One region of the Pseudoalteromonas sp. CH_XMU1449-3 genome, then DNA from elsewhere that is predicted to be linked to it. Evidence: predicted binding sites of a transcription regulator. Region 1 holds the regulator's gene; each other region holds the start of a gene.
What was found. The regulator MetJ, encoded in region 1, represses methionine synthesis genes. The targets are predictions, from matches to a motif close to TAGACGTCTAGACGTCTA.

Region 1 (10,479 bases):
GCATGGGTCGACTTTATGCGTGCGGCTCTTGATGGCATGCCAGAAGCACCTATTGAGTTTCCTGAAGGTTTGGTATCGGTTCGTATCGACTTAGCAACAGGTCTTTTAAGCCATAAGAATGACTATACCAGTCGTTTTGAATACTTTATCAAAGGAACAGCACCAACCAAGTACGTACTTGATCAACCAACAGACGTATTTGAAGAAAAGCTCACCACAGAGGAAGAGTTGTTCTAAATAACTAAGTTGCTATAAGACATAAAAAAGCGCCCTTCTGGGCGCTTTTTGCTTAGCTATTTAAACTAAGATCAGCAAAATTATTTTAGGTTATTTACCAGCCAATATAGGTCTGAATGAACCCCAGCCGCAGTGACTTCTTTACCCGCTCCAGGGCCTTGGATCACTAATGCATTATCTGTATACCACTGTGAATTGATCACAAAAATGTTATCGCCCGGTTTAAGGCTGGCTAATACATCATCTTTGCCAACATTGACTAAACCAACTTGAGCCTGAACCTTACCATCAACGAGTGTAATAGCACCGGTGTAGCGCACTACTTTATCTTCAGCTGCAGCTTGCGCTGCTTTTTCTGTCATGAATTCATCGAGTAGCTGTTTGTTTGCAAGAAAATCTTGCCAGCTACCTGCTGCAAGCTGTTCAGGCATAAGTGGTGTCAAAGCAATATCATCTAGCTCTAAATCAAGGCCTAGATCACGCGCTAAAATCAGTAGTTTACGCTGCATATCACGGCCAGATAAATCTTCACGAGGATCTGGCTCTGTATAGCCCATTTGCTGAGCTTGGAGCACTAAATCTGAAAACGGCACGCTGCCATCGTAACTGCTACATAACCACGATAAAGTACCCGAGAATACCCCTTCAATACGGTTAATGCTGTCTCCGCTATTTTGCAAATCAGCTAAAGCAAAGTTAATCGGTAAACCTGCGCCCACACTGGTGTTATAACGCCACAACAAGTTTCGCTCAGCCAAATTAGTGCGTAGGTTTTGATACCAGCTATTTTCTGCGGTACCCGCATATTTGTTTGCACTGATCAAATGACAGTTAAGCTCTACAAAGTCAGGATATAACTGACTGAAAGCCTCACTGGCAGTGATATCAATCACCACTTTGTGCTCATAATCTAGCTCATTGATACGTGCTAATAACTCAGCTTTGTCGTAGCTTTGCGCTTCATTATGCCACTGCTCTTGCCATGTTTCGGTATTTAAACCACTAGCACTAAAAAGCATTTGCTTAGAGCGTAAAAGAGCTACTACTTTTACTTTGTACTGAGCAGATAAACGAGCAAACTGAGCTTGTAGTTGCGATAAAAACACTTCGCCTACATTACCAAGGCCGGCAACAATAATAGCAAGCTCTTGGCCTTTATTTACCAGCTTGTCATGTAGAAGAGTTAAAACATCACTATCAATTGCCTGATCGTTTAAGATCAACACATAGTTATCGTCTTGTTGTACAAAACGAGGATGAATGCTTTGCTCTTTTAAAAGCGCTGTTGCTTGCTCTGTCAGCGCAATTACATCAGCCGTTGGTGCAACCACTGCACAACCACTTAAATTAGACTCGACAATATTGGCACGGCCCGCTAAGTGGCTTACAACTTGGTGAGTGCTTTGACCTGGCACTAATAAGTACGTATCGCCATCTTTAGTAAAGTGGTGCAGGCTGTGTTGAATTAATTGACTAAGCTCACCGACTTCACCACCGCTTAGTTTATCAACCCGTAATAAATCGATGTTATCTAAGGTAGTAATAAAACGCTTTGCTTTACTGTAACCTTCTTTGACTACTTCGGTTGGCGTTGCATCGCAATCAAAGCTACTTCTTACCACTAATTTGATTTCTGTGTCTTTTAACGGCGACAGGGTTTTTGCATGCAATACTGGGTTACCTAAACGCGCTAATAAGTTAGCTTGCTCGCGGCACACCTTGGCATACTTAACTGCATTTTTAACTTTACGAGGGTCAGTACTAAATACACCTTGTGTGTCTGTCCAGATAGACACTTGCTTGGCAAAAGTATAACTCGCTAACAAGGTGGCACTGTAATCACTGCCATTTCGGCCTAATGTCACCGTATTACCTTGGCAATCTGCTGCTATAAAACCCGTTACTACGTTGATATGTGTTCTGCTAATCGCATCACTGCATTGCTGTTGGTTTTTTTGATGTAAAAGCTGACCATCATTTAGAGTAAATAACTGCCTTGCATCAACATCTTGCGCATCAACACCTAACTGATTTAGGTAAGCGGCCAATAACCGCGCCGACCACACTTCACCATGAGCAAGTAAAGGGGCTTCAAGTAACTGCTGCTGACTAATTAATTCATTTAATACAGCAAGTTCATCTTTTAACTGTGCCAACGCCTGTTGTTTATTCTGCCCTGTAAGTAGCTGCTCTATAAGCGCACGTTGATTATTATCAATAAGCAATAGAATATCGCTAACAGCTTGGCTATCTTGCTGCTGGTAACTTTGCCAAAGCTTTACTAGGGTATCGGTTGTTTTACCCGATGCCGACACAACGATGCAATCGCCCTGCTCAGTATTCGCAAGAACAATGTTCGCTACCGCATGGTATCGATCTGCCGAGCTTAAGCTTGAGCCACCAAATTTATGAACAATATTTACCATTTCTTCTACCACAATGCCGTATGTGCTGGCGTTAACTTAAATGACGCGTTTTGCTGTGTATCTTGCTGTGCTTGCTTAGCTTCAGCTTTTGTAACTTGTTGGCCTTGACCTGGTTTTACTAAATTGAAAACACGGTCTAAATCTGCAATGAGATCTTTTACGTCTTCAATGCCTACAGAAATACGGATCAGCGTATCGCCCACACCAGCTTCAAGGCGCGCTTTAGGCTCCATGCCTGCGTGGGTCATTGTTGCAGGGTGACAAATCAAGCTTTCTACCCCACCTAGCGACTCAGCAAGGCTAAAGTCTTTAAGGCTGGTTAAAAACGCTGCGGCATCGTTAATGTCGCCTTTAATATCAAAGCTCACCATGCCACCAAAACCGCGTTGCTGTGCTTTAGCAAGCTCATGTTGTGGGTGAGAAGCAAGGCCTGGGTAGTAAACTTGGCTTACATAAGGTGAACTCTCTAAATACTCAGCAATGGCAAAGGCATTTTCTTGGTGCTGCTTTAAACGTACATTTAAAGTACGTAAACCACGAAGCGTTAAGTAGCTGTCAAATGGTGCACCAGTAATACCGATATTATTCGCCCACCAAGCAAGCTCATCGCCTAGCTCTTGCGTTGCAGCAATCACTGCACCGCCCACTACATCAGAGTGACCATTGATGTATTTAGTGGTTGAGTGCACAACAATATCAACACCAAACTCAATGGGGTTTTGTAATGCAGGTGATAAGAAGGTGTTGTCAGCCGCAACCAAAGCACCACACTGCTTAGCAATACTAGTAATTGCTTTAATATCTGTTAAACGCAAGATTGGGTTACTTGGCGTTTCAATCCAAATCAACTTAGGTTTAATCGCTAAAATTTCTTGGAGATTTTCAGTTTTAGTTAAATCCAAAACTTTTAGTTTTAACAGGCCACGTTTTTCAAGCGAGGTGAATAAACGGTAACTACCGCCATAACAGTCATGTGGGATCACTAACGTATCGTCACTGTTTAATAGCTGAGTGGCTAAATGCACAGCAGACATACCTGTTGCAGTTATAATACCTCTAGCACCACCTTCAAGCTCAGCTAAGGTTTCAGCTAAAATATCGCGATTTGGATTACCGCTACGACCATAGTCATACTGGCGCTTAGTATCAAAATCAGCAAATGAATAGGTGGTTGATAAGTAAATTGGCGGTACAACCGCACCATGATGTTTATCGGCTTCGATGCCGTGACGAACAGCAATCGTCGCTTTATTTTTTTCGCTCATTTCATCACCTATTCTTAAATTGGATGTTTAGACGTCTAAAAGGTTAGATGATCAAATATGAGAAGTCAAAGCATTTATGGCTTACACATAGAAGTTTATACATTTACACCACTAGATGGCTAAATAACTAGTATTTGACTATCTTTTTTAAAGAGATAGAATTTCCGCATCTTGCGCTGTGAATAAGGCGTAAATCACTGACAACCGAGGCAACGAAACAACTTATGGCTAAATGGAACGGTGAATACATTCACCCATATGCAGAACACGGTAAAAAATCAGAACAAGTAAAAAAGATTACCGTATCAATCCCACTTAACGTATTAAAAGTATTAACTGACGAGCGTACACGCCGCCAGATCAATAACCTGCGCCATGCGACGAATAGTGAGTTATTGTGTGAAGCTTTCTTACATGCTTTTACAGGTCAACCATTACCAAATGATGACGACCTACGTAAAGACAACCCTGAAAAGGTACCTGAAGAAGTTAAAAGAATTATGCAAGAAATGGGATTAGATATCCCAGTGCTTGATTCAGAATAAGTATTTCGGCCATCGGATCACCGCCGATAATCGCAGATATAAAAAAACTCAGCCTAGGCTGAGTTTTTTATTGCGCGTTATACCTAATAGCTAATTAAGCTTAACGCATGTAATCTTCTGGCATGTCGATTTGCGCCACACCCGACTCTACTGCTGCTTCAGCAACAGCACGTGCAATACGTGGTAATAAACGCGGATCCATAGGCTTAGGAATGATGTACTCGGCACCAAACTCAAGTGACTCAACGCCAGCTGCTTTTAATACTTCACTTGGTACAGGCTCTTTCGCGATGCCGCGAATAGCATGAACTGCAGCAATTTTCATTTCATCATTAATTGCCGTTGCACGAACATCTAACGCACCACGGAAAATGAATGGGAAACAAAGCACATTATTTACTTGGTTAGGGAAATCTGAACGACCCGTTGCCATAATTAAATCGTTACGCGCACTGTGTGCAACTTCTGGAGCAATCTCAGGATCTGGGTTTGAACATGCAAACACCACTGGCTTATCAGCCATCAGCTTAAGATCATCTGCAGTTAACAGGTTAGGACCTGATACACCAACGAATACGTCAGCATCAGCAATAACATCTTGTAATGTACGCTTATCGGTATTGTTAGCAAATAATTGCTTATACTCGTTTAAGTCATCACGACGTGTATGGATCACACCTTTACGGTCAAGCATATAAATGTGTTCACGCAGTGCGCCACACTTAATTAAAAGCTCCATACAAGCAACAGCAGCAGCACCGGCACCTAAACATACGATGATGGCATCTTCGATGTCTTTACCTTGCACTTCAAGGGCGTTAAGCATACCAGCAGCAGTTACAATAGCTGTACCATGTTGGTCATCGTGGAAAACTGGAATATCACAGCGCTCGATAAGTGCTTTTTCGATTTCAAAACACTCAGGCGCTTTAATATCTTCAAGGTTGATACCACCAAACGTATCAGCGATGTTAGCAACCGTATTAATGAAATCTTCTGTTGTGCGGTGTTTAACTTCAATATCAATTGAATCAAGACCAGCAAAACGTTTGAATAGTAACGCTTTACCTTCCATTACAGGTTTTGATGCAAGCGGACCTAAGTTACCTAAACCTAAAATTGCGGTACCGTTTGAAATAACTGCAACCATGTTGCCTTTGCCTGTGTATTTATAGGCATTTGCTGGATCAGCAGCAATTTCACGGACTGGTTCAGCCACACCTGGGCTATAAGCTAAAGCGAGATCGTTAACCGTTTCGGCTGGCTTGGTTAGTTCAACACTAATTTTACCTGGAACGGGGTGAGCGTGGTAATGTAATGCTTGTTCACGAAAATCTGACATAACGCGATAGTATCCTGCAAAAAGTTAAAAAGTGAGAGAGCTTGCATCAGTACGATACCTGTAATGTATAAAAATTCCAAGTATTATCAGGTCTATCCTGTTATATGCTATATCGCTTAATTTTAAAGGATTTCCCAACAATTTCTGCGCATAGTTGCGATTAATCAGACATAAAAATTCACCTATTTATGACCTTTTAAGCACGTGTTTTTGTATTTTATACGCACGTACACTGCAATTAGCCGAAATTAGCCCCAAATAGCCATTTCAACGAAGTTCACAGCATTTACTCACAAAGTTATTTAAATTTATTATTTCTAATAACTTTTAGATACCAATACGCTTAATTAAGTAGTCTATTTTGAGGCAATGAAACCTTGTTGATAGCAAGGTAAAAATTTCGTTATTTAGTTGTGTTCTAAATCAGAAATTTTTAACGCAGGTAGCGACAGGTTTAATCCCTCAAAATGATTAAGTATTATTGCGGATTGGTATACTCATTTATACAAAAAAGAATATAGCCAAGGGGTGGCGCTTTGTCTGCAAAATTAGCGACATAATGGGCATAACAACCAGAAATAGTTATGCAAGATACATAAGTGAAGATGATAAGTAAGTGGCAGCGTTAATAATGAGTTTTGTGAATTTTAGGCATAAAAAAAGCACCCTAAGGTGCTTTTTTTAACTAAACAGCAGAGATTACTTCTTGCTGCTAAGTGCACCGAAGCGCTTGTTGAAACGATCAACACGGCCGCCAGTGTCTAAAATCTTTTGCTTACCAGTGTAAAACGGGTGACACTCAGAACATACGTCTAAGTGGATGTCTTTACAAAGAGTTGAGCTAGTTTCGAATTTGTTACCACATGAACAAGTTGCAGTGATAGCTTCGTACTTAGGGTGAATACCTTCTTTCATAGGGAACCTCTAGTTAAGGCCGTATCGCTCTCCAAACCCGAAGTCTGGCACCATACGCAGTTAATACAATTAATAGGCCGCGTATTTTATAGCTCAAGTGACCTTGCGACAAGCTTTAAATGCATCTTTCGCTAAAAAAATAATCAAGTGGGCTGTTGTTCAGTATTTGTTGGTAGGTTTTTAACAGTAATTTTAGTACATTATCTTTCTATCTTTGTTTCAGTTGAGTTGTTATGCACTTTGTAGAAGTTGCCATAAAAGTCCCTTTACAGCGTACCTTCGATTATAAAGTTGAACAGCTGCTGCATAGCCCTGAGTTAAAGCCAGGTATGCGCGTTCGCGTGCCATTTGGTAGCCAAAAAAAGGTTGCCGTGGTCTTGGCTCTTAAAACATCAACCGATGTTCCCGCTGACAAAATAAAGCCGATTATTGATGTTATAGACGACACGCCAGTGTTATCTGAGCAACACTTAGCATTACTAAAATTCACAGCACGCTACTACTGTTACCCATTGGGCGAGACTATTCATACGGCACTTCCGGCTGCATTAAGGCAAGGCGAATGCCCAGATAAAACCAGCATTAACATGGTTGAGCTAACCGATAAAGGTGCAAAGCTGCCGTCGCTGAAAGCAAAAACCCAGTTGAGTTTATTAAAACAGCTAGCCGAATCAGGCAAATCATCGGTTACAGAATTAAAAGCACTCGGATTTACCAAAAAAACCATCGACAGTCTGCTTGATAAAGAACTGATCACTCAGTTTATTGAACATGATAACCAATGGCAGCAACGCGCGCCGACTGTTGGTAGCAAGCCGGTGCTTAATAAAGAGCAAGCTGTTGCCTGCACTAGCATTAACCAAGCTCGTGGCTTTACCAGCTTTTTGCTTGAAGGGGTTACCGGAAGTGGTAAAACCGAAGTGTATTTGCAATGCCTAGAAGAAGTACTAAAAAAAGGTCAGCAAGCCTTAGTATTAGTGCCTGAAATTGGCTTAACACCCCAAACAGTCAACCGTTTTCGTCGTCGCTTTCCTGATACTCCGATTATGCTATGGCACTCAGCTCTAACAGATAACGAACGCTTACAGACCTGGCGTTTTTGTGAAAAAGGCAGCTGCGCCATAGTGATCGGCACACGTTCGAGTATTTTCTTACCTTTTTTATCACTTGGCATGATCATCGTTGATGAAGAGCACGACAGCTCGTTTAAGCAACAAGATACATTGCGCTATCATGCTAGAGACCTAGCCGCTTATAGAGCATACCAGCATAATATTCCTCTGGTTTTAGGTAGTGCCACACCGGCACTTGAGACCTTACATAAAGCAATTAATAACAAATATCAGCTGTTGAGCCTCACTGAGCGTGCTCAAACCAGCACCGATAACCAGTTCCACTTAATGGATATGAAAGGTCAGCCTGAGCAAGCAGGGATTGCCCATGCTAGCCTTGCCTATATGCGTCAGCATTTAGAACGTGGCAAGCAAGTGATGGTGTTTTTAAACCGTCGTGGTTTTTCGCCTACCCTCATATGCCATGAGTGTGGTTGGCTAAGTGAGTGCTCACGTTGCAGCACCAGTGCAACCTTTCATAAAGCCATTGGCCAGATGATATGTCATCACTGCGGTGAGCAACATCAGGTGCCCCATCAATGCCCTGATTGCGGCAGTACGCAGATTTTTCCAAATGGCAAAGGCACTGAGCAAATCGAAGAGTTTTTAACGCAAACCTTCCCTGACATTCCGATTAGTCGTATTGACCGAGATTCAACTCGTCGTAAAGGCAGCTTAGAAAAAGCCCTTGATGATATTAATCAAGGCGGTGCGCGCATCTTAGTTGGCACGCAAATGTTGGCAAAAGGCCACCATTTTGCCGATGTTAGCCTTGTTTTAATCCTAGATGTCGACAGTGGATTATATTCGTGTGATTTTCGCGCCACAGAGCATTTAGCGCAACTGGTTACGCAAGTGGCAGGCCGTGCTGGTCGAAGTGGTGAACCTGGGCAAGTATTATTACAAACTCACTTTCCTGAGCACCCGCTACTGCAAGACTTAGTTAATAATGGTTACCAAGATTTTGCCCGTTACGCACTCACAGAGCGAGAAGACGCGCAACTTCCGCCAATCACAAATATGGCTATGGTTCGTGCTGAAGGACATAACATAAATCAAGTGATGGATTTTTTAACTGATTTGGTTCCTGTCCAGAACGTATCTGGTATACAATTGCTCGGTCCGATACCTGCACCACTGGAACGTGTAGCAGGTAAATATCGCTTTCAGTTACATATTCAGGCGCAGGAACGCTCCCACTTACACCAATATTTAGCGCAAATGGTCGACTATATAAGTACCAGTAAATTAGCGCAAAAGGTGCGTTGGAGCTTAGATGTTGATCCTATAGATATGATTTAAAGGCCAATTAAGAGTCATGGCACAACACGATTACATAAATAAAAAACCAGCAAATCGAAATAATAAAAAACAAGCCCCGGCGAAAAAGCCCTTCCCTATTATTCTTGTTTTAATTGCGCTTATCTTAGTAGGCGGGTTTGGTTACGGCCTATGGTATATCAAACATAATGCTGATCCTGAGTTAGTAGAGCAGCAAGCAAACCCGACTAAAAAAGAAGAAGTAGTTATTCCACCACCTAAGACACCTGAATTTATCAAAGAGATTAAAGAGCACGAAGTTCAGGTTGAAGTAAAAGAGATTGAACAAAAAGGCCCATATGTAATGCAATGCGGCTCTTTTAGAACATTAGAGCAAGCACAAACATTAAAAGCTAAAATCGCTTTTGCCGGCTTAGTGGCCGAAGTTAAGAAAACACAAGGCAGCAATGGTGTTTGGTATAAAGTGCGCTTAGGCCCATACGATACCAAACGTTTAGCCGAAAGTGACAAGAATAAACTTAAACGCATCAAAATAATGGGCTGCGGAATTTGGCTTTGGACTTGATTTTAGTTCATTCACCCATATAAACACCTCATCAATCGCTTTTTACGAGCGGCCTTGCCGCTCGATGATGAGGAATAATCATGACCACTATTGTAAGTGTACGCCGCGACGACAAGGTCGTTATTGGTGGCGACGGCCAAGTTTCACTTGGTAACACCGTAATGAAGGGCAACGCCCGCAAAGTTCGACGTCTTTATAATGGCAAAGTAATCGCTGGTTTCGCTGGCGGTACTGCTGATGCCTTCACCCTTTTCGAACGATTTGAAAGCAAACTAGAAATGCACCAAGGCAACTTAACCAAAGCTGCCGTAGAAATGGCCAAAGATTGGCGTAGTGATCGCGCACTTAGAAAGCTCGAAGCACTATTAGCAGTTGCAGACGAAACTGCTTCATTAATTATCACAGGTAACGGTGATGTTGTGCAGCCAGAAAACGACCTAATTGCGATTGGCAGTGGTGGTAACTTCGCGCAATCAGCAGCCACAGCGCTACTAGAAAACACCGACCTAAGTGCACGTGACATTGTAGAGAAAAGCCTTACTATTGCAGGCAACATCTGCGTATTCACGAATAATTTCCAAACTATTGAAGAATTGTAATAGGAACTGCCATGTCTGAGATGACTCCAAGAGAAATCGTTCACGAGCTTGATCAACATATTATTGGCCAAGCTAAAGCTAAAAAAGCAGTTTCAATCGCGCTACGTAACCGCTGGCGCCGTATGCAACTGAGCGATGATTTACGTAGTGAAGTAACACCAAAAAACATTTTAATGATTGGTCCAACTGGTG
Region 2 (10,479 bases), on a different contig from region 1:
CGCGATGATGTACATCAACTTATTCTGGGCATGGGGTCACCCTGAGGTTTACATTCTGATCTTACCTGCGTTTGGTATTTTCTCAGAAGTTATCTCAACGTTTGCGGGTAAACGCCTGTTTGGTTATAAGTCGATGGTTTATGCAAGCGGTGCAATTTCGATTTTAGGGTTCATCGTTTGGCTTCACCACTTCTTTACTATGGGCTCAAGCGCTAACGTTAATGCCTTCTTTGGTGTTATGACCATGGTTATTGCGGTACCGACCGGGGTTAAGTTATTTAACTGGTTATTCACTATGTATCGTGGTCGTTTACGAATTACTGTGCCTGTCCTTTGGACTTTAGGTTTCATGGTGACTTTTACTATCGGTGGTATGACCGGCGTGTTACTTGCTATTCCTGGTGCTGACTACGTATTACATAACAGCTTATTCTTAATCGCTCACTTCCATAACACCATCATTGGTGGTGCGGTATTTGGTTATTTAGCTGGTTTTGCGTTTTGGTTCCCTAAAGCAATGGGCTTCAAACTTGACGAGAGCTGGGGCAGACGATCTTTCTGGTGCTGGTTAATTGGTTTCTTCGTGGCATTTATGCCGTTATACGTACTTGGTTTCTTAGGTATGACACGTCGCTTAAACCACACGAACAACCCTGATTGGAACATTTGGTTATACATTGCAGCTGGCGGTGCGGTGATCATTATGTTCGGTATCTTGTTCCAAGTTGTGCAACTTGTAGTGAGCTTCAAAAACCGCGAGCAACTTGATGATACAACGGGCGATCCGTGGAATGGTCATACCCTTGAGTGGGCATCGGCTTCACCTCCGCAGTACTACAACTTTGCGAAAATCCCTCATGTTGATGACATCGATGCGTGGACAGACATGAAAGAAAAAGGCTTAGCTTACAAGCAAGAAGCCTCTTATAGCCCAATTCATATGCCAAAGAATACATCGGCAGGTGTATTAATGAGCGCTGCTTTAACAACCTTCTGTTTTGCCATGATCTGGCACATTTGGTGGCTTGCGGCCTTTGGTTTACTGGGGGCTATCGTGGTGTTCATCAAACGTTGTTACACCAGCGATGTTGATTACTACGTGCAACCAGATGAAATTGTTGAACTAGAAACGGCTCACAATACAGCCGCTACGAAGGAGGTGAATGCATGAGTAGCATTTCTGCAGGACTCGACACCTTAAACGGCGCACACGGTCATGTCGATGCACATGACCATGAGCACCACGATACAGGTGGTAACACCGTATTTGGTTTCTGGCTTTATCTTATGACTGACTGTCTGTTGTTTGCATCATTCTTTGCAACCTACGCAGTATTGTTCATGAACACTGCAGGCGGTGTGTCGGGTAAAGATATTTTTGAACTTGATTTTGTTGCAGTTGAAACTGCAGCTCTACTACTTAGTAGTATCACTTTTGGTTTCGCGATGATTTCTGCTCATGGGCAGAAAAAGGCGGCTACGTTAACTTGGTTGCTGGTTACCTTTGCCTTTGGTGCAGTGTTTATTGGTATGGAAGTTTACGAATTCCATCACCTAATTGCGCACGGTAATGGCCCTCAGCAAAGTGCCTTTTTAACATCGTTCTTCTCTTTGGTGGGCTTACACGGTCTTCACGTAACAGCTGGTCTTATTTGGATGACTGTCCTGATGATTGAAGTTGTGCGCCGTGGTTTAAACCCACAAACAGTGACACGCCTAAGTTGTTTAAGCCTATTTTGGCACTTCTTAGATGTGGTGTGGATCTGTGTATTTACCGTTGTTTATTTAATGGGAGCAATGTAATGAGCCACAGTGAATCACATGTAATTAATAACTTAGAAGTTCATGCACATAACGAACAATCACATGGCAGCGTTAAAGACTATTTAATTGGTTTTCTATTGTCAGTGGTTTTAACGGCTATTCCATTTTGGGCTGTGATGAGTGGTTCGTTTTCTAAAACGACCACTGCATGGTGCATCGTGAGCATGGCGATTGTGCAAATTTGGGTGCATTTGAAATATTTCTTACACCTAAACTTCAAAACTGAAGACGGCAAGGCAAGTTCATTGTCGTTTATCTTTAGTGCTTTAATCATTGTAATGGTGGTTGGTTTGTCGGTGTGGATCATCTACGAATCGAACGCCATGATGATGTACTAATAACAATTACTTTGTAATTGGTAAAAAGATTTACGAAAGGAGCTGGTTAGTCTGAGGTTGTGTCTCCAGTTCTTACAGTCTGTTACTAACTAGTTTCTTTCGTAATATTGCGTTTGTGCTGAAAATTAGAGGAGTCGAGGAAGTGTTTCGACGTTATTTAAATGTCACTAAACCTGGCATTATCATGGGCAATTTGATCTCTGTCGCGGGGGGATTCTTGCTAGCCTCTCGTGGTGATATTGACCCATGGTTAATGATCGCAACCTTACTAGGGTTATCTTTAGTAGTGGCATCAGGATGCGCGATCAATAACGTAATTGATCGTGATATTGATGTTGCTATGGCGCGCACTCGCAAACGCGTCACAGTGACTGGCGAAATGTCAGCAAAGGCGGCTATGGCACATGGCATCGTGCTTGGTGTTATTGGTTTCGGATTATTAGCAGTGTATACCAACGTAGTGGCACTCTTATTTGCTACTTTTGGTTACGTCATCTACGTAGGTGTGTACAGCTTATACATGAAACGTCGTTCTGTGTACGGCACCTTTGTAGGAAGTTTATCTGGTGCAGTACCTCCTGTAGTGGGTTATTGTGCCGTAACTGGGCAGTTTGATGCTGGTGCTGTGATTTTATTGGTTATGTTTAGTCTATGGCAAATGCCTCATTCATATGCAATTGCAATCTTTCGTTATAACGACTACCAAGCGGCCAGAATTCCTGTGTTACCAGTAGCGCAGGGGATCGAGAAGGCAAAGCATCACATTGTTTTATATATCGCCGTGTATGCGTTGGTTGTGATGTTATTAACCATTAGTGGTTATACAGGTTTAGCCTTTATGGCTGTAGCCTGTACAACGAGTTTTTGGTGGTTGCTAATGGCGCTTCGTGGCTATCGTCGCAATATTGACGTCAGCGGCTGGGCGCGCCAAGTGTTTGCTTTTTCAATTGTAAACATCACGGTTTTGAGCATAGCGATGGCTTTAGATTACCATTCGGTAGCTCCACAGCTACTTGTTTTAACTTAGAAAAAAGTTGCTAACATATCCCAATGTTACAGTAGCAAAGGCCCGGTTTTTTCTCCACCGGGCCTTTTTTCTTTGTTATTTTTAAAATCGAGCAGCTTGCTCTACCACAATGCCATGGCGAGCCGCTAAACGGCGATGGTCTTTATCATAACCACCACCAATAACGGTTGCGACAGGTACATTGTGCTCAAGGCAACGCTTGAGGACTAAATGGTCCCGTTGTGCTATCCCTTGCCAGCTTATATCAAGTTTTCCTAAGCCATCTTGCTGCCACACATCTACACCTGCATCATAAAGCACTAAATCTGGGTTTAGGGTGTTTAATAAATAACTCAGCGTATCGTCAACAACGCCTAGGTATTCACTATCAGCGACATTCGGTGCTAAACCTATGTCTAAATCGCTGGCTGACTTTCGAAACGGAAAATTCTTTTCACAGTGAATAGAGCAGGTATAAGCATAGGGCTGATGCGCCAGCATTGCTGCAGTACCATCACCTTGATGAACATCTAAATCAAAAATAAGTATATTGGTCACTTCGCCACTTTTTATCAGGGTTTCGCTGGTGAAAGCGAGGTCGTTTACCATGCAATAGCCTGAGCCAAAATCAGTATGGGCATGATGAGTGCCACCCGCTAAGTGACAAGCGATGCCATGTTTAAGGGCTAAACGTGCTGTTTGTAAGGTGCCCAGAGGCGCGGTAAAGGTACGTGCCATCAGCTCTTTTGACCAAGGTAAGCCAATACGGCGCATCGCTTTTTCATCTAAGCGGTTGTGCCAAAGGTCGTGGATATAGTTTTCGCAGTGCACTAATTCAAGAGGTTCAGGGCTGCCAAGCACTGGTTGAGTTAGGTTGTCATCTATTAATCCAAGGTTTTGCACATGCTCATATAAATAAGCAAACTTACTCATTACAAAGCGATGGTTAGGATCGAAACTAAACGAATAATTAGGATGATACACCAAGGGTAAGTGAGGATTTAACTGCATAGCTCATTGAATAGCTGAATTTGCTACAGCATAACGAATCTACCGACAAATGTTTACTCTGGTGTGTGAATTAAATGAGCTAACTCGCGATGTAATAATGCTTCGTCACCCAGATTGAGCTCAATCAATCGTTTTAAGTGAGTAATACTATCAATATCAATATGTTCGCAGCGAAGGCCTGCATGCTGATGCTCAACATGGCACAGCTCCACTTGCATTTTAATCTCGATAGTTGACTCTGGCAGGGTAAAGATTAAGTCAGCTTTACTATGAATAGGCACTAAAAATGAATCACTTTTAGTAATGAGCGCACCTTGCAAAGATAAATCAAGTAACTGACAGTGATAGTCGTTATCTTCTATATGAAGGACAGCCGGGCAAGAAAATAATACCCGCGAAAACTCTCTGCGTTCATTCATAGCTGTATCTCCCACTTTAGTTACTAATGAGTATAGATCATAATAGAGTGAGTGATAGTAAACCTTAATGCAACAAAAAAGCCCCTAAATAGGGGCTTTTTGAGTATCAGCTAATTAGCCAATTTTTTTGTATTTGATACGCTTAGGTTGTGCTGCTTCTGCGCCTAAGGTTTTCTTCAACCACTCTTCGTATTCTGTGTAGTTACCATCGAAGAAGTTAATTTGGCCTTCGTCACGGTAATCAAGAATATGTGTAGCAATACGGTCAAGGAACCAACGGTCATGCGAGATACACATTACACAGCCAGGGAACTCTAAAATAGCGTTCTCAAGTGCACGTAGTGTTTCAACGTCTAGGTCATTGGTTGGCTCATCCAGTAGTAATACGTTGCCACCTGCTTTTAATAGCTTAGCTAGGTGTAAACGGTTGCGCTCACCACCTGATAGGTCTTTAACGAATTTTTGTTGGTCGTTACCTTTGAAGTTAAAGCGGCCAACATAGGCACGGCTTGGGAATTCAAAGTTACCAATTTTTAATACGTCTTGGCCGTTAGAGATTTCTTGGAAAACAGTGTTGCTTTCGTCCATGTCGCCACGGAACTGATCAACCGTTGCAAGCTCAACTGTGTCACCAACAATGATCTCACCGCTATCAGGCGTTTCTTCACCACTTAGCATTTTGAATAGCGTTGATTTACCCGCACCATTGGCACCGATAATACCTACGATAGCGCCTTTCGGCATTGCAAAGTTTAAGTCATCGATTAATACACGGTCGCCAAAGCTCTTCTTCAGGCCTTTCACTTCGATAACTTGGTCACCTAAGCGTGGACCCGGTGGAATGAATAGTTCATTCGTTTCGTTACGCTTTTGGTAATCGTTTTGCTGAAGCTCAGAAAACTGTGCCATACGTGCTTTAGACTTAGCTTGACGGCCTTTCGGGTTTGAACGAACCCATTCAAGTTCTTGCGCGATTGATTTTTGACGTGCTTTTTCAGATTTCTGTTCTTGTTGTAAACGTAAATCTTTTTGCTCAAGCCAAGATGAGTAGTTACCTTCCCAAGGAATACCTTCACCACGGTCAAGCTCTAAAATCCAACCTGCTACGTTGTCTAAGAAGTAACGGTCGTGGGTTACAGCAACCACGGTACCTTCGTAGTCGTGTAAGAAGCGCTCTAACCAAGCAACTGACTCAGCGTCTAAGTGGTTGGTCGGTTCGTCAAGAATAAGCATATCTGGTTTTTCAAGTAGTAAACGACAGATCGCAACACGGCGACGCTCACCACCCGAAAGGTGTTCAATTTTTGCATCCCAAGGTGGAAGGCGTAATGCATCAGCTGCACGCTCTAACACGTTGTCGATATTGTGACCGTCGTGCGCTTGGATGATAGCTTCTAATTCGCCTTGCTCTTTAGCAAGCGCATCGAAGTCAGCACCGTCCATTGCATACTCGTTGTATACTTCATCAAGGCGGTTTAGTGCATTTTTAACTTCGCTAACTGCTTCTTCTACCGTTTCGCGAACTGTTTTGCTTTCGTCTAGCACAGGCTCTTGCGGTAAGTAACCGATTTTAGTGCCTGGTTGAGGGCGAGCTTCACCTTCAAAGTCTTGGTCAACACCAGCCATAATGCGAAGTAACGTTGATTTACCTGCACCGTTTAGACCTAGCACACCAATTTTTGCGCCTGGGAAAAAGTGTAAAGAAATATCTTTTAAGATAGTGCGCTTAGGTGGCACAACCTTAGAAACTCGACTCATCGAGAATATAAACTTATCTGGTAACACCATGAAAGGAGCCTTCAATTTATAAGAAAAATTAACAGCGTATATTGTATACCCAAACCACCTCAAGGTGCGAGTTTCAGTTGGAATTAAAAGCGATTTAGGCAAGGCATTGATTGCAAACAATAGTGGTTCTATTGTTAAAATCAATAACGCAGTATAAATCGCTTTTAAACCAACCCTTTGGGCGCTTCACAGGCACTTACTCTCATCGTTGTTACTTTTTAAAAGGGACTGCCATTCTTGCAAAGTAACGCCTTGATATTAAGCACCTGTGAAACGCTGAATTCTGCATCTTGAGGAGGCTTGGGTATAGATGCTCTGTCGCGTATACGTCAACGAAACAGGCTTTTATGGGCTTTGCTTTCAAACAAATAAAATTCATTTGGACATCTAAACATCTAGAGGTTGAAATTTCTAACTATCCGTTCATAATTAGCAGTCAGATAAGTATGCTCGGAGCCAGCTATGCCCATTACAGTAAAAGATGAATTGCCTGCCATTGCAAAGTTACGTCAAGAAAACGTGTTTGTAATGCCAAAAAGTCGTGCTAAAACGCAAGAAATCCGCCCAATGCGTTTGGCCATCTTAAACTTAATGCCAAACAAAGTTGAAACCGAAGTGCAGTTTATTCGCTTGTTAGCAAACTCACCGCTGCAAGTTAATGTTGAGCTGTTGCGCTTAGATACCCATCGCACCAGCAGTAACTCTGAACAGCACATGGATACGTTTTATCGTTATTTTTCTGAGGTAAAAGACAATAACTACGATGCCATGATCATAACAGGCGCGCCGCTTGCTCATTTAGAGTATGACGAAGTTGCTTACTGGGACGAACTAAAAGTTATTTTAGATTGGGCAGAGCAGCATGTTACGTCTACGCTGTTTTCGTGTTGGGCGGCCCATGCCGGTCTTTATCATCACTATGGTCTCAAACGTGATCTGAAACCAAACAAACTCAGTGGCGTATTTACTCATAAAAGCTATTTTGACCATGCAGCGCTGACGCGTGGCTTTGATGATACCTTTTTAGTGCCACATTCTCGTTATGGTCATATTGATATCGATAAGATTAATGCCTGCGAAGAGCTGGTAGTATTAGCCGGATCAGAGCGAGTTGGTGCCTACTTAATTAAAAATAAATCAGGTAGCCAAGTGTATATTACTGGCCATCCAGAGTACGATGCTCATACCTTAAAAGGGGAGTATTTACGTGACCAAGAAAAATCAGCGGATGCGCCTAAGCCAGAAAACTACTTCCCTGACGATAACCCAGACAACGAACCGTCGAAAACGTGGCAAAGCCATGCCTTTTTATTGTTTTCGAATTGGTTAAACTATTATGTGTACCAAACTACACCGTATGATATTAACTTAGTTAGCCAAGATGTAAGGACTAACAACTATGCCGAGTAATGCAGTGAATAAACGCGAACAATTAACCGAGGCGCTAAAACAGCGAATTTTAATCCTCGATGGCGCGATGGGCACCATGATCCAAGAATATAAGTTAGAAGAACAGGATTATCGCGGTGAGCGCTTTAAAGACTGGCATGTACTTATTAAAGGCAATAACGATTTATTAAGCCTAACTCAGCCAAAAATCATTGCTGATATTCACCGTGCTTACTTAGAAGCCGGTGCTGATATCATCGAAACGAATACCTTTAATGCCACGACTATTTCGATGGAAGATTACGACATGGCGAGCCTCAGCCGCGAAATCAACCTCGAGTCAGCGAAGCTTGCACGCAGCGTGTGTGATGAACTTGAAGCAAAAGATCCTAGCAAACCGCGTTATGTAGCCGGTGTACTTGGGCCAACGTCAAAGACCTGTTCTATTTCACCAGATGTAAATGACCCAGGTTATCGTAATATCAACTTTGATAAGCTGGTGGCGGCGTATGTTGAGTCAACACAGGCACTGATGGAAGGTGGTGCTGACCTTATTTTAATAGAAACCATCTTTGATACCCTTAATGCAAAAGCGGCTTCGTTTGCTGTGGAAGAAGCATTCGAACAAGCTGGTCGTAGTTTACCTGTGATGATCTCAGGCACCATTACCGATGCCTCAGGCCGTACTTTATCAGGGCAAACCACAGAAGCATTTTATAACTCAATTCGCCATATTAAACCGCTATCAATCGGCCTTAACTGCGCCCTTGGTCCAGACTTACTGCGCCAGTATGTTGAAGAGTTATCGCGCGTTTGTGAAACCTTTACCTCGGTGCATCCAAATGCAGGTTTACCGAACGAGTTTGGCGAATATGATTTAGAAGCTCCTGAAATGGCCCAAGAAATTATTGATTGGGGCAAGTCTGGCTTTATCAATATTGTAGGTGGTTGTTGCGGCACCACACCGGCTCATATTAAGGCGTTTGCGAAAGGCCTTGAGGGTGTTAAACCTCGCCAATTACCTGAGCTTGAAGTGCGTATGCGCTTATCGGGCCTTGAAGCGTGTAACTTAAACTAGGAAACCGACATGACTGACCAAATTGCTGTATTTACTAACGTCGGTGAGCGTACCAATGTAACAGGCTCGGCTAAGTTTAAGCGCTTGATCATGGAAGAAGATTACGAGACCGCTCTCGATGTTGCCCGTGAACAAGTTGAAAATGGCGCGCAAGTGATTGATATCAATATGGATGAAGCCATGTTGGACTCGAAAGCGGCGATGGTAAAGTTTTTAAACTTAATTGCCTCAGAGCCTGATATCTCAAAAGTACCTATCATGGTCGACTCATCTAAATGGGAAGTGATTGAAGCAGGCTTAAAGTGTATTCAAGGTAAGGCCATTGTTAACTCAATTTCACTTAAAGAAGGTGAAGAGCCATTTATTCGCCAAGCTAAGCTAATTAAACGCTTTGGCGCTGCTGCGGTTGTAATGGCATTTGATGAAACCGGGCAAGCTGAAACCGCTGATCGTAAGTTCGAGATTTGTCAGCGTAGTTACAAAATACTCGTTGATGATATTGGCTTTCCGCCAGAAGACATTATTTTTGACCCGAACATTTTTGCCGTCGCAACGGGTATTGAAGAGCACGATAACTACGCTGTTGAGTTTATCGAAGGTACGCGCCGAATTAAGCAAGGCTTACCGCACTGTAAAGTGTCGGGCGGTGTATCGAATGTGTCGTTCTCGTTCCGTGGTAATAACCCAGTTCGTGAAGCTATTCACTCAGTGTTTTTATACCACGCGATTAAAGCGGGTATGGATATGGGCATTGTAAATGCGGGTCAATTAGCGGTTTACGATGATATCCCCGAAGAGCTGCGAAAAGCTGTAGAAGATGTGATCCTCAATACCGACCCAGGTGCTGGTGAGCGACTTGTTGAACTTGCACCCAAATACTCAGGTATGGCGCAAGCAGAGAAAGTAGAAGATTTAGAGTGGCGTACTTGGCCTGTTGAAAAGCGCCTAGAACATGCGTTAGTAAAAGGCATTACCGAGTATATTGACGAAGATACTGAAGAGTGCCGCAAGAGCAAAGCTAAGCCTATCGAAGTGATTGAAGGTCCGCTGATGGACGGAATGAACGTAGTAGGCGACTTATTCGGTGCAGGTAAAATGTTCTTACCTCAGGTTGTTAAATCTGCTCGTGTAATGAAACGCGCCGTTGCTTATCTTGACCCTTTCATTGAAGCCGAAAAAGAAGAGGGCGCAACCAATGGTAAAGTGGTTATGGCAACCGTTAAGGGCGACGTACACGACATTGGTAAGAATATTGTAGGCGTTGTACTGCAGTGTAATAACTACGAGGTTATCGACCTTGGTGTGATGGTGCCGGCAGAGAAAATCTTGCAAACCGCCATTGACGAAAAAGCCGACATTATTGGTTTATCAGGGCTTATTACCCCTTCGCTTGATGAAATGGTGCATGTTGCGAAAGAAATGACCCGTCGTGGCTTTGAATTGCCGCTACTAATTGGTGGTGCAACAACCTCTAAAGCGCATACCGCGGTTAAAATTGAACCTCAGTATGATAAAGGTGTGGTTTACGTCAATAATGCCAGCCGCGCTGTTGGGGTGGTTTCTAATTTACTGTCGAAAGAGTTAAAGCCGGCATTTTTAGAGAAAACCAAGGCTGAGTATGAAAAA
Region 3 (10,479 bases), on a different contig from region 1:
ATGATTTCTCTGTTGGCTATAGCCTCTATGAAACAGAGAACTTCTACGTTGATTTACTTGGGCGCTTTAATGATGATGGTTTTTTCTTTGAGCTGGATGGGGTAGATAAACTCTATGCCACCGGTGTTGTTCGTTCGAGCTCTGGGCGACCTACATTACCTACCGCATCACCGATTAACCTAACGCCTATAGAGCGTGACCTTTCTTACATGGCGGGGCTGTCATCGGCAGTAAACGTGTATGATAATATCTGGTTAAGTGCTGCGTATGTCCATGATGTAACCAATGTTCATAATGGTTATGAAATTTTGCTAAACGGCTATCAAGTATTTGAACTGTTTTCTGGTACTGCTGGCATTGAGGCGGGTATTAATTATAAAAATGAAGAGCTGATCGATTATTACTACAGGGTGAGTCCATCAGAAAGCAAAACGCGTTTACTAAGCTACAATTTAGAAAGTGCCACGAACTACTACTTAAAAGTAAGTTACGAATATCCTATTAGCGACAGTTTCAGCCTTGACTTCAAACTTAAGCACACATGGCTTGATAGTAACTTAGCTAACTCACATATGATCAATAAAAACGGTTATTTCTCAGGTTTTACGGGAATTACTTACCACTTTTAGGCCAACGAATGGTGATCTCTGCACCGCCTGTTTGCGAACTGTTAGCCAAGCTAATTTTACCGCCATGCCAACTGGCAATACGATACACAATATAAAGTCCTAATCCATAACCACTCGCTAGTTTATCTCCTTCACCTTGTTTAAAAGGCTCAATTAACGCATCCGCATTAATTGGTAAGCCAGGTCCATCGTCTGTAATGCTTATACTGTAATAGCCCGCTTGTTCTGTGCTACTTATATGGATAGTGTGTTTTGCGTATTTTGTGGCGTTGATCAGTAAGTTTTGTACCGCGATTGCCATAAAGCTTGCTTCGCAATAGGCTGTGTCTACTTCAAGCGCAGGAATGAATTTGAGTTCTTTGTATAAATCAAATTTAGCAATTTCTGTGTTGATCAGTTTAGCTAAGTTAACTTTCTCCTGATTAAACACACTTTGTTGGTGCTCTAAGCGAGCGAACGATAAGTACTGCTCTAGACGTAATTCAATCTCATCGATATCGCGTTCTATTTGGCTACTTTCTTGAGATTCCAAATCGGCAATCGACAAAGCAAATCGCATACGGGTAAGGGGAGTGCGAATTTCATGAGAAATAATACGCGATAAGTCATTATGTAGCTGAACAAACTTATTGATGCGCTCAGACATATGAGTGAAGGTGCTGGCTAATGGCGCAATAGATGAATTTGGTTTTATATCAAGCTCTATGCGTTGCGGTTTTTTACTAAAGCGATGAGCTGCGCGTTGTAATAAGCTCAAATCGCGAAATACTGGGCGAATGAATAATAAGATCATCGAACCAAGTAAAAAGTAAAACGCAAAAAAAGCAAGCCAGTCAGTTTTGGCTTGCGAAATCAAAGAAATGGGGCCAACTTTTTGGATGCTGCCGTTATTGCCTTTGAGGTATATATACTGCTGATTGTTTTCGGTGACGCTGATAATGCCATCTTTATCGAATTTAGCTTGTAATGAAGCAGGTAAAAAAAGTTCGTTTTGGTTAAAGGAGCTGATCCTCGTTTCTTTTTGCTCAGCTATTTGAGCAAGTTCAGCAACACTTATTTGCACACTCGGTATCTGCTCAGAAAAAAACTGATTATAAAGCTGGCCAAAAGCTAAAACTAAGGCAATTAAGCTTACCGTGATAATTAAGTACAGCTTAAAAAATTGTTGCTTCATATTTTTGAAATATCCAAGCTGTATCCTTTACCTCGTACAGACTTGATATCTAGCGTTTCTTTTTGCTCGCTAATGGTTTCTTTAAGCTTTTTACGTAAACGGCTAATTTTTAAATCAATCGCTCGGTCAAGTCCGTCATACTCACGGCCAATAACATGCTTGAATAATACCTCACGAGAAACCGGTTCAGGGGTGTTTTTCGCAAGGTAGGCAATGATCTCAAATTCACTTTCATTGAGATTCAATGCTGTGTTATGAAAATAGATATCGCGTTTTTTACTATCGATACGCAAAATATCAATTTGGTGCGAAAAGTTATCTTGGCCAACAGTGTGGGCGATAATCGTTTTAACTTTGGCGAGTAACAGTTCAGGCTTAATGGGTTTTACAAGGTAGTCGTAAGCACCTAGGTTTAAGCCCTTGATTTGTGATTGCACAGAATCCAGAGCCGTTAGAAAAATAACAGGGCAACTGTACTTTTCTTTCAATTGAGAAATTAGCTCAAAGCCATTGCCATCCGGTAGCATCACATCACAAATGATCAATGAAGGCATAAAGGTGATTTCACTGCTACGGTACGCCTCGGCAGTATTAAATACATCTATGGTATAGCCATGCTTTAACAAAAACGTTTGTATTAAGCTTGCTAATTTCACATCATCTTCAATTAAAAAAATATGCTGCATTATAAACTCCAGCCAAAGCGCCGTTTTATTCGGTAATCTTTAGCTTCATAGCTTGCTATTGACAGTAGTTGTTGCTTAACAACTTGATTGCTTAATGGATCAATTAATTTCACTGTAAGCGGATGCTCAGTCTTAACCGTTAATTTCTCGATAATTAAACCACCTTGTTTGTAACACTGCGTATACTGAGGACGCTGAGTTATTTCTAAACAAAGTTCTTTAAAGGGAGCAACACGAAAATGAATCTGTATATTAAACTCACAGGCTTTTTGTTTTGCATCTGTCACACACACGGTGGGTGAGACTTTAAAAAAAGGTTGCTCGGGACTGTCATCGCTTAAACAAAGCGACGAAAAGCAAAGACAAAAAAACAGTAATAGCCAACTAAATCGGTTTATCATTTAACCAAGTCTCTGTTTTTTAGAAGTCTTTTCTTCAAAGTAACAATAACCATCGAAAGCTGATGTAACCTGCCCAACTCACTTTGAGTACTCATTTTTTTGCCGTTTTTTTTAATTATTATTTATGCAGCCTATGAGTGGCGATTACACGATAAAAAAGCGTGTCTATCATACCTCATTTATCGTTATAGCTACAAATAGGTGCTATGCAAAGCCAGTAATTTCAACCTATTGGCGTATTTTCTTTATATTCTAAAGTTAGCTTGTTGTTTTAAAAGGGAAACTGAATTTATATTTAGTTTTAGCTAATAGTTTTTCACTAAATTTAGTTGGGCCTTAGTCTTTACTATTCTGCGTTATTTGTTAATTGTTTCGTACAAATTGATACAATTTAAATTTAGCCTATCAAAACCACTATTTTAGCTCATGCATTTAAACATATGCTGAGCGCGTGATTAATAATTAACAGATTCGACCTCTATTTTCATTTTTTCTGGTAGTATAGTCAGGTTATAAGTAGTTTAAGCAGTGAACAATTATGTTAAGTCCTTATTATCAGCAACATGCTGATTACGTTTCTATCTCACGTGAGCAAGGCTGTCGTTTTGCCAAGTTAGTGGCTGATGATTTCAATCCGTTACATGATAAAGATGCCAAAAAGTTTTGTGTGCCGGGCGATTTACTTTTTTCGCTGGTTTTAAACCGCTATGGCATCAGTGAAAAAATGGAATTCACGTTTGCAGGCATGGTTGATGAAAATTCAAAGCTGACTTTCCCTGAAGGGGCTGATGAGTTTGCGATCACCGATGGCGAAAAAGTCATGCTAAAAGTGAAACGAGAAGGGGCTGTTAGCCAATGTCCTGAGTTAACAAATAGCTTAATCAAAAACTATGTTGAGTTCTCTGGCACGACTTTCCCGCACGTGATTATTCCATTGATGGGGAAGCAGGATGTGATGATCAACCCAGCCCGCCCAATGGTGATTTACGAATCAATGCTGATTAACCTTGACCGCCTTGATATCAGCGCACCTGAATTACAATTTGCTGAGCCTGATTTTGAGTTTACTGGCAAACGCGGCAAAATCACGCTTCGCTTCAACCTGTTAGAAAATGGCGAAAAAGTAGGGTCGGGTGAAAAACACATGCTTGTGTCTGGCATTCGTGATTATTGCCAAGCAACAGTTGATGACCTAATTAGTTTTTATAATCAACGTAAAGAATCACTTAAACCAGCGTAATCTTTACAATTGCTACAAAGGGCGCTCATTGCGCTTTTTTGTTGCTGATCTTCCGCGTACAATAGCGCTTTTATAGCCAAATGTACTTCAGACTATGTCAGTAGCGACCTTTTCAGAATTAAATCTTGCCCCTGCATTGCTAACAGCCTTGCAAGAAGAGAATTATCACACTCCCACAGCAATTCAAGCGCAAACAATCCCCCTTATTTTAGCGGGTGCTGATGTAATGGGCAGTGCACAGACGGGAACGGGCAAAACCGCCGCGTTTGTTTTACCACTACTGCATAATTTGTTATCTGCTGAAGTACTCCCTGATGCCGTTAAAGTCCTAATTTTAACGCCGACCCGTGAGCTCGCTCAGCAAGTATTTGCAAGTGTAGAGCGTTATGCAGCGCATACTGAAATAAAAGCAGCACTGGCTTATGGTGGTGCTAGTATTGGCCCACAAATTAAAGCCATAAAAGGAGCGCAGGTTGTAGTGGCAACACCTGGGCGCTTACTTGATCATGTGATCAAGGGCAGTATTAAGCTTTCAAGTATTAATGCCTTGGTATTTGATGAAGCTGATCGCATGCTTGATATGGGCTTTATTGACGAAATTAAACGCATCTTGCGCCATGTGCCAAAAGAACGTCAAACTTTACTTTTTTCAGCCACATTTGACGACAGCATCTTTAAACTCAGTAAGCAGTTATTAAATGATCCTAAATTAGTTGAAGTGAATAAACGCAACTCAGCAGCGGTTGAAGTTGAGCAGCTAGTATATGCGGTTGATGAAGACCGTAAACGCGAGCTGGTATCACACATGATTGGCATGAAAAATTGGCAGCAAGTACTGATATTCACTCGTACTAAACAAACCGCCGATGTGCTTGCTAAAGAAATGTGTAAAGACGGCTTAAAAACCGAATCTATTCATGGCGATAAAAGCCAAGGTGCGCGTGATAAAGCACTGCAAAATTTTAAATCAGGTGCGACAAGAGTACTGGTTGCGACAGATGTTGCTGCCCGAGGTCTTGATATTGCCTCACTCAAGTATGTGATTAACTATGAGTTGCCTTATGTGGCTGAGGACTACGTACACCGTATTGGTCGAACAGGGCGTGCTGGCGAGAAAGGGATGGCGATGTCGCTGGTTAGCATCGATGAGCAGTGGCTATTGGACGAAATAGATATCTTACTCGACACAAGGCTCACGCCGCAGTGGTTACCAGGGTATGAGCCTGATTTAACCAAAGAGCCAAAGCAAGTTCGTAAAAATACTAATAAGGCACGCCGCTCTCGTGATAAAAAACGTATTTTAGGGCAAAAAAGTAGGAGACGTTCCTAAATCTGGCATATATTTATACTATCCTCCGGCTAAAGTTGAGAGTTTAGTATGTTAGAAGAGAATAAATGGACGTTCCGCCGCGCTGATAAACAGTTCTCCTTAGAAAAGTGGCAGAAAACAATTAATCTCATGACCGAGTTGTTTTCTGCTCCCGCAGGCTTCATCGTTCATAAAACAGATGATGTATATCGTATTATCGTCTCCAGTGAGCAACAAGAAAATCCCTATGATGCCGGGGCTGAATTAAGCGCCGACGATAATATCTTCTGCAAAAAAGTACTGCGTGACATGGCACCGCTTTATGTTGATCACGCCAGTCAAGATAGTCAATGGGATGACAGCCCACTGGTAAAAGATGGTTTTGAGTCTTATCTTGGGGTGCCAATTAGCTGGCCAAGTGGTGATCCGTTTGGCACCTTTTGTGTTATGGATTTTAAACAAACCCATTATCAACAGAACTTTTTAGAACTAATCGAGCAGCTTCGCGATATGGTTGAAGATGACCTTGCACTGTTAGACAACTTTACGCAGATGCGTGAAATTGCTATGCTCGATTCACTCACTAATATTTATAACCGCCGTGCAATAGACCTACTTTGCCAACATAAATTAAATATATCGAAACGTCTTGGTTTTGATATTAGTTGTTTATTTATCGATATAAATAGCTTTAAACCACTCAATGATACGTATGGCCATGAAGTGGGCGATCTCGCACTGATTTGTTTAGCTGACACGATGAAAGAATGCCTACGTGAAACCGATATTATCGGCCGCTTAGGGGGTGATGAGTTTATTGCGTTATTGCAAGTTCAGCCCGGTGATTGCATAGACAGCATCACTGATAAGCTCAACACCACCTATCAATCTAATTTAGAGAAGCGGGGCATTCCTGTCACGAGCTTAAGTATTGGTTCAGGGGTAATAGCTCAGCCAAAAGAAAACTTTGCTGAGCTATTAAAACGAGCAGATGAAGACATGTATGAGAAAAAGCAAGCCTCTAAGGCTGCACGTTAAGCTATTTGCTTCTCAGCTAGGTTTAATTCCATGGTTGCTTTAAGTAAACGATAAAGGTTAATTGACGCATCAATTTCTTCTTTACGATTGGTTAAGCTCTCAATATTTAAACCTAGCGGTACATCTAAATGTGCGCAGCTTTGTAAAATTAAGTCGAGATTCTCACGGCAAATACGCACTGATTCACTCAATGTATTTGCCGAATCTAACATACGGTACTTAGTTGCTTCTGGTACTGAGATACCTAACCATTCCATAAACTCTAAGGTTTTTTCACCACCACAAGGGGTAAACGTTAGAATAATGCGTTTTGGTGTTGTGCCTTGTGCTTTACAGCTACGCGCATAGCTGGTGATTAAATCAATCGTTGCTTGAGCATTGTAAACCGCTTGTGAGATGAAAAACTTACAACCTTGTGCTGTTTTTTCAACTAAACGCTCATGTTCATTGCGTTTGCTGGCATGACGCTCTGCAATAGTAACGCCACCTAAAAATACATCATTGTTCTGCTTAGCAAGCGCTTTATATGCATCAGGTAGGCTTAATTTGATATCGCCATGAGATGATGGACTACCCACTAACACTAAGTTTTTTAGTTCAAAGTCGTTACGTGTTTCGTTTAACCACTCGGTAAACTCTGCTTCTCCACGCTGGGCAACACTTTTATAAGTGATCACATCAAGTTGCGACAAGCTACGTAGTAACTGACTGTATTCACGGGGATCTACCGTTTCTTTAAACGGAAAAGGACGCGGCTTTGCAATACGGCTACTTTCATCTTGAATGTCGTAGATGATTACACCATCGTATTCAATTTCGTGTAAACGACCAAGTAGCTTCTGAGCAATGGTCTCAAGCTGTGCTTTATCAGTACCTGACTTTGGTGGTGTGGTACCAATTAGGTAGACGCCTTGATTGGTGTCTTCAATTTTCTCTTGTAATGATAAAGCCATAATCCTCATTCCAGCTCGTGCTAATGTCTATGACAAATAATATAGCAGCCATTTAGACGTCTAGATAGATTTTTTTCTTGAAAGTTTTTCAATGACTATGAATTTTACTCAAGTTTAAAGCTGAGCGTTTCGCAAAATTGACACACCTGTTTACATAAATTATTGCTCTGACCCTCATATTTTCAGGCGCTTTGATGCATAATCAAGCAGCAATGATTATGAGAAAAATAACTAACAAGGGAACATTATGAAATTTAGATTATTAGCAACCAGTGTTGCTGTAACACTTGCTTTAAGTGGCTGCGCAAGTAACTCACAGTCAACTATGGTTAAAGAAGTCGAAATTGAGCAGCAAGTAAGCCAAGATGATAACCGTGTATTTAGCCAAGATTATCTATTAGAAGAGCTTGAGAATGGCCTTCGCGTGATGGTAGTTAAAACAGATTACCCAGATGTTGTGTCACTGCAAATTCCAGTATCGGTTGGTTCACGTAATGAGGTTGAAGAAGGTAAAACCGGTTTTGCACACTTCTTTGAGCATATGATGTTTAAAGGCTCTGAAAAATTCCCACAAGATGTGTATTCAGATATTTTAAAAAACTCAGGTGTTGATAATCGCGCGTATACGACTAACGATTACACTAACTATCACTTAAACTTCTCAAAAGAGCACTTAGATAAAGTGCTCGAAATTGAAGCTGATATTTTCCAAAACCTGACTTACAGCGAAGAGCAGTTCCGCACCGAAGCGCTCACTGTAAAAGGTGAGTATTTAAAGAATAATGCTAGCCCAATTCGTAAGTTACTTTCTGCCGTTCGTAACGAAGCATTCGAAAAGCATACCTATAAGCACACCACCATGGGCTTTTTCGAAGACATTGAAGCCATGCCTGATCAAATGGCCTATGGTAAAGAGTTTTTCGCTAAATTTTATAAGCCTGAGTATGTATCTTTAGTCATCGTTGGTGATGTTGATCCACAAGAAACCATGGCAATGGTGAAAAAGCATTGGGGTAATTGGAAAAAAGGCGATTACCAAGCAGATATTCCTGTTGAACCAAAGCAACAAGCCGCAAAATATGTACATGAAAAAAATGATGGTTTACCAGGCCACTGGTTGCTTGTGTCATACAAAGGCACTGCATGGGATCCTACTCAAAAAGACCGTGCAGCTCTTGATTTGATCTCACAGCTGTATTTCTCTAATAACTCGGCACTTTATCAAGAACTTGTTGTTGATAAACAAATTGCCAGCCAAATGTTTACCTATAACCCAGATACTAAAGATCCGGGTTTATTACATGTGTTTGTAAAAGTCGAAAACGAAGCGGACCTGGCTAAAGCCCGTGATGCGATTAACCGTACCTATGCACAAGCGCGTACTGAGTTAGTAGATGCGCAAAAGTTAGCTGATTTAAAATCAAACCTAAAGTATAGCTTTATAAATGGTCTTGATTCATCGCAGTCAATCGCTTCAACACTTGCAAGCTACATGCACTTTGAGCGTGACCCTGAAGTGATTAACCAACTTTATGCCACTGCTGATAGCATCACGCCAGAAGATATCAAAGCGGTAGCAAACAAGTACTTTGTTGATCCAAGCCGTACTACGGTGACAATGTCGGCGCTTGATAAAGTGGCTGGTTTTGAGCAAGAAGTTGATTTAAATGCCTTGGTTGCCAGTATCGAGCAAGCCCCAACACAGCGTCATTTTAAAGTACTTGATAAAACCAATAGCTCACCACTAGTTGATGTGAACTGGTTATTTAATACCGGCGCAGCGGCTGATCCACATGGTAAAAAAGGTTTAGCAGCACTCACTGCAGCGATGCTAGCGCAAGGTGGCTCAGAAACGATGAGCTACAAAGATATTCAAAAAGCGTTATATCCACTAGCGGGAAGCTTTGGCTATCAAATCGATAAAGAGATGATTTCACTACGCGGCCGTGTACATAAAGATAATGCCGCGCAGTGGTATGCACTTGTTAGCGACCAGTTGTTAAATCCTGGCTTTAGAGAAGATGATTTCAAGCGTCTGAAAAAAGAGCTTATTGATAGCATTAAAGCAGGTCTGAAAGCGTCAAATGACGAAGAGCTAGGTAAAGAAGTGCTATATCATCAGCTTTATAAAGGCCATCCGTATGAAAGCTATAACTATGGTGATTTATCAGATCTTGAAGCACTGACACTTGACGATGTAAAAGCGTTTTATGCTAACCAGTTTACTCAATCTAAATTAACAGTGGGTCTAATTGGTGCGATTCCGAGTGATGTTAAATCGACGATGATGAAAGATTTAACATCGCTTCCACAAGGTAAAGAAAGCCGCTTAACGATCCCTGATGCGCCAGAACTTAAAGGTCATCATGCAACGATTGTTGAAAAATCAGCGCAATCTACCGCTGTGTCATTTGGTTTCCCAATCGATACAATTCGTAGTAGCGATGACTGGACAGCGCTTTGGTTAGTGCGTTCTTACTTTGGCGAACACCGCAGCTCAAACAGCTTCTTGTATCAGCGTATTCGTCAAACCCGTGGTATGAACTATGGTGACTATGCATACATTGAGTACTTCCCACGTGGTATGTTCCAAACTAAACCTGATGCTAACTTAGGTCGTTCAGAGCAAATTTTCCAAGTGTGGTTACGTCCGCTTCGTTCTAATAATGATGCGCACTTTGCAACGCGTACGGCATTATTTGAACTTGATAAGCTAATTAAAAATGGCATCAGCAAAGAAGATTTTGAAGCGACTCGTAACTTCTTAATTAACTTTGTGCCACAAATGGTTGCAAGCCAAGATCGCCAATTAGGTTATGCGCTTGATAGTGAGTTCTATAACACTGAGAGCTTTGTTGACTATGTGCGCGGCAAGCTTGAAAAGCTAACCCTTGATGATGTTAACCGTGTTATTCGCGATAACCTGCAAACAGAGAATATTCACTATGTGTTTATTACTGGTGACGGCAAAGACATGCAAAAACGTTTAGTTTCAGAGCAAACATCACCTATGGTGTATAATGCTGAAAAACCAGCAGAACTTGTTGCT

Region 2: the regulator MetJ is predicted to act here: its motif matches at 6,767-6,784, upstream of WA256_RS04605 (homoserine O-succinyltransferase).
Region 3: the regulator MetJ is predicted to act here: its motif matches at 7,476-7,493, upstream of WA256_RS00265 (methylenetetrahydrofolate reductase).

The regions. Positions count from the first base shown of each region.
Region 1 covers NZ_JAYMDY010000013.1:102,899-113,377, forward strand. Annotated here, with positions in the region: gene WA256_RS15915 (penicillin-binding protein 1A) at 1-237, shown strand, start outside; gene metL (bifunctional aspartate kinase/homoserine dehydrogenase II) at 318-2,663, opposite strand; gene metB (cystathionine gamma-synthase) at 2,669-3,928, opposite strand; gene metJ (met regulon transcriptional regulator MetJ) at 4,153-4,473, shown strand; gene WA256_RS15935 (malic enzyme-like NAD(P)-binding protein) at 4,574-5,815, opposite strand; gene rpmE (50S ribosomal protein L31) at 6,515-6,730, opposite strand; gene priA (primosomal protein N') at 6,964-9,144, shown strand; gene WA256_RS15950 (SPOR domain-containing protein) at 9,161-9,688, shown strand; gene hslV (ATP-dependent protease subunit HslV) at 9,769-10,287, shown strand; gene hslU (HslU--HslV peptidase ATPase subunit) at 10,299-10,479, shown strand, end outside.
Region 2 covers NZ_JAYMDY010000002.1:444,229-454,707, reverse strand. Annotated here, with positions in the region: gene cyoB (cytochrome o ubiquinol oxidase subunit I) at 1-1,171, shown strand, start outside; gene cyoC (cytochrome o ubiquinol oxidase subunit III) at 1,168-1,803, shown strand; gene cyoD (cytochrome o ubiquinol oxidase subunit IV) at 1,803-2,162, shown strand; gene cyoE (heme o synthase) at 2,305-3,189, shown strand; gene WA256_RS04620 (histone deacetylase family protein) at 3,271-4,179, opposite strand; gene WA256_RS04615 (PilZ domain-containing protein) at 4,233-4,598, opposite strand; gene ettA (energy-dependent translational throttle protein EttA) at 4,713-6,386, opposite strand; gene WA256_RS04605 (homoserine O-succinyltransferase) at 6,849-7,796, shown strand; gene WA256_RS04600 (homocysteine S-methyltransferase family protein) at 7,786-8,853, shown strand; gene metH (methionine synthase) at 8,863-10,479, shown strand, end outside.
Region 3 covers NZ_JAYMDY010000001.1:50,601-61,079, forward strand. Annotated here, with positions in the region: gene WA256_RS00230 (MipA/OmpV family protein) at 1-629, shown strand, start outside; gene WA256_RS00235 (ATP-binding protein) at 613-1,803, opposite strand; gene WA256_RS00240 (response regulator transcription factor) at 1,800-2,489, opposite strand; gene WA256_RS00245 (DUF3019 domain-containing protein) at 2,489-2,890, opposite strand; gene WA256_RS00250 (DUF3581 domain-containing protein) at 3,429-4,130, shown strand; gene WA256_RS00255 (DEAD/DEAH box helicase) at 4,225-5,460, shown strand; gene WA256_RS00260 (sensor domain-containing diguanylate cyclase) at 5,509-6,477, shown strand; gene WA256_RS00265 (methylenetetrahydrofolate reductase) at 6,474-7,430, opposite strand; gene WA256_RS00270 (M16 family metallopeptidase) at 7,678-10,479, shown strand, end outside.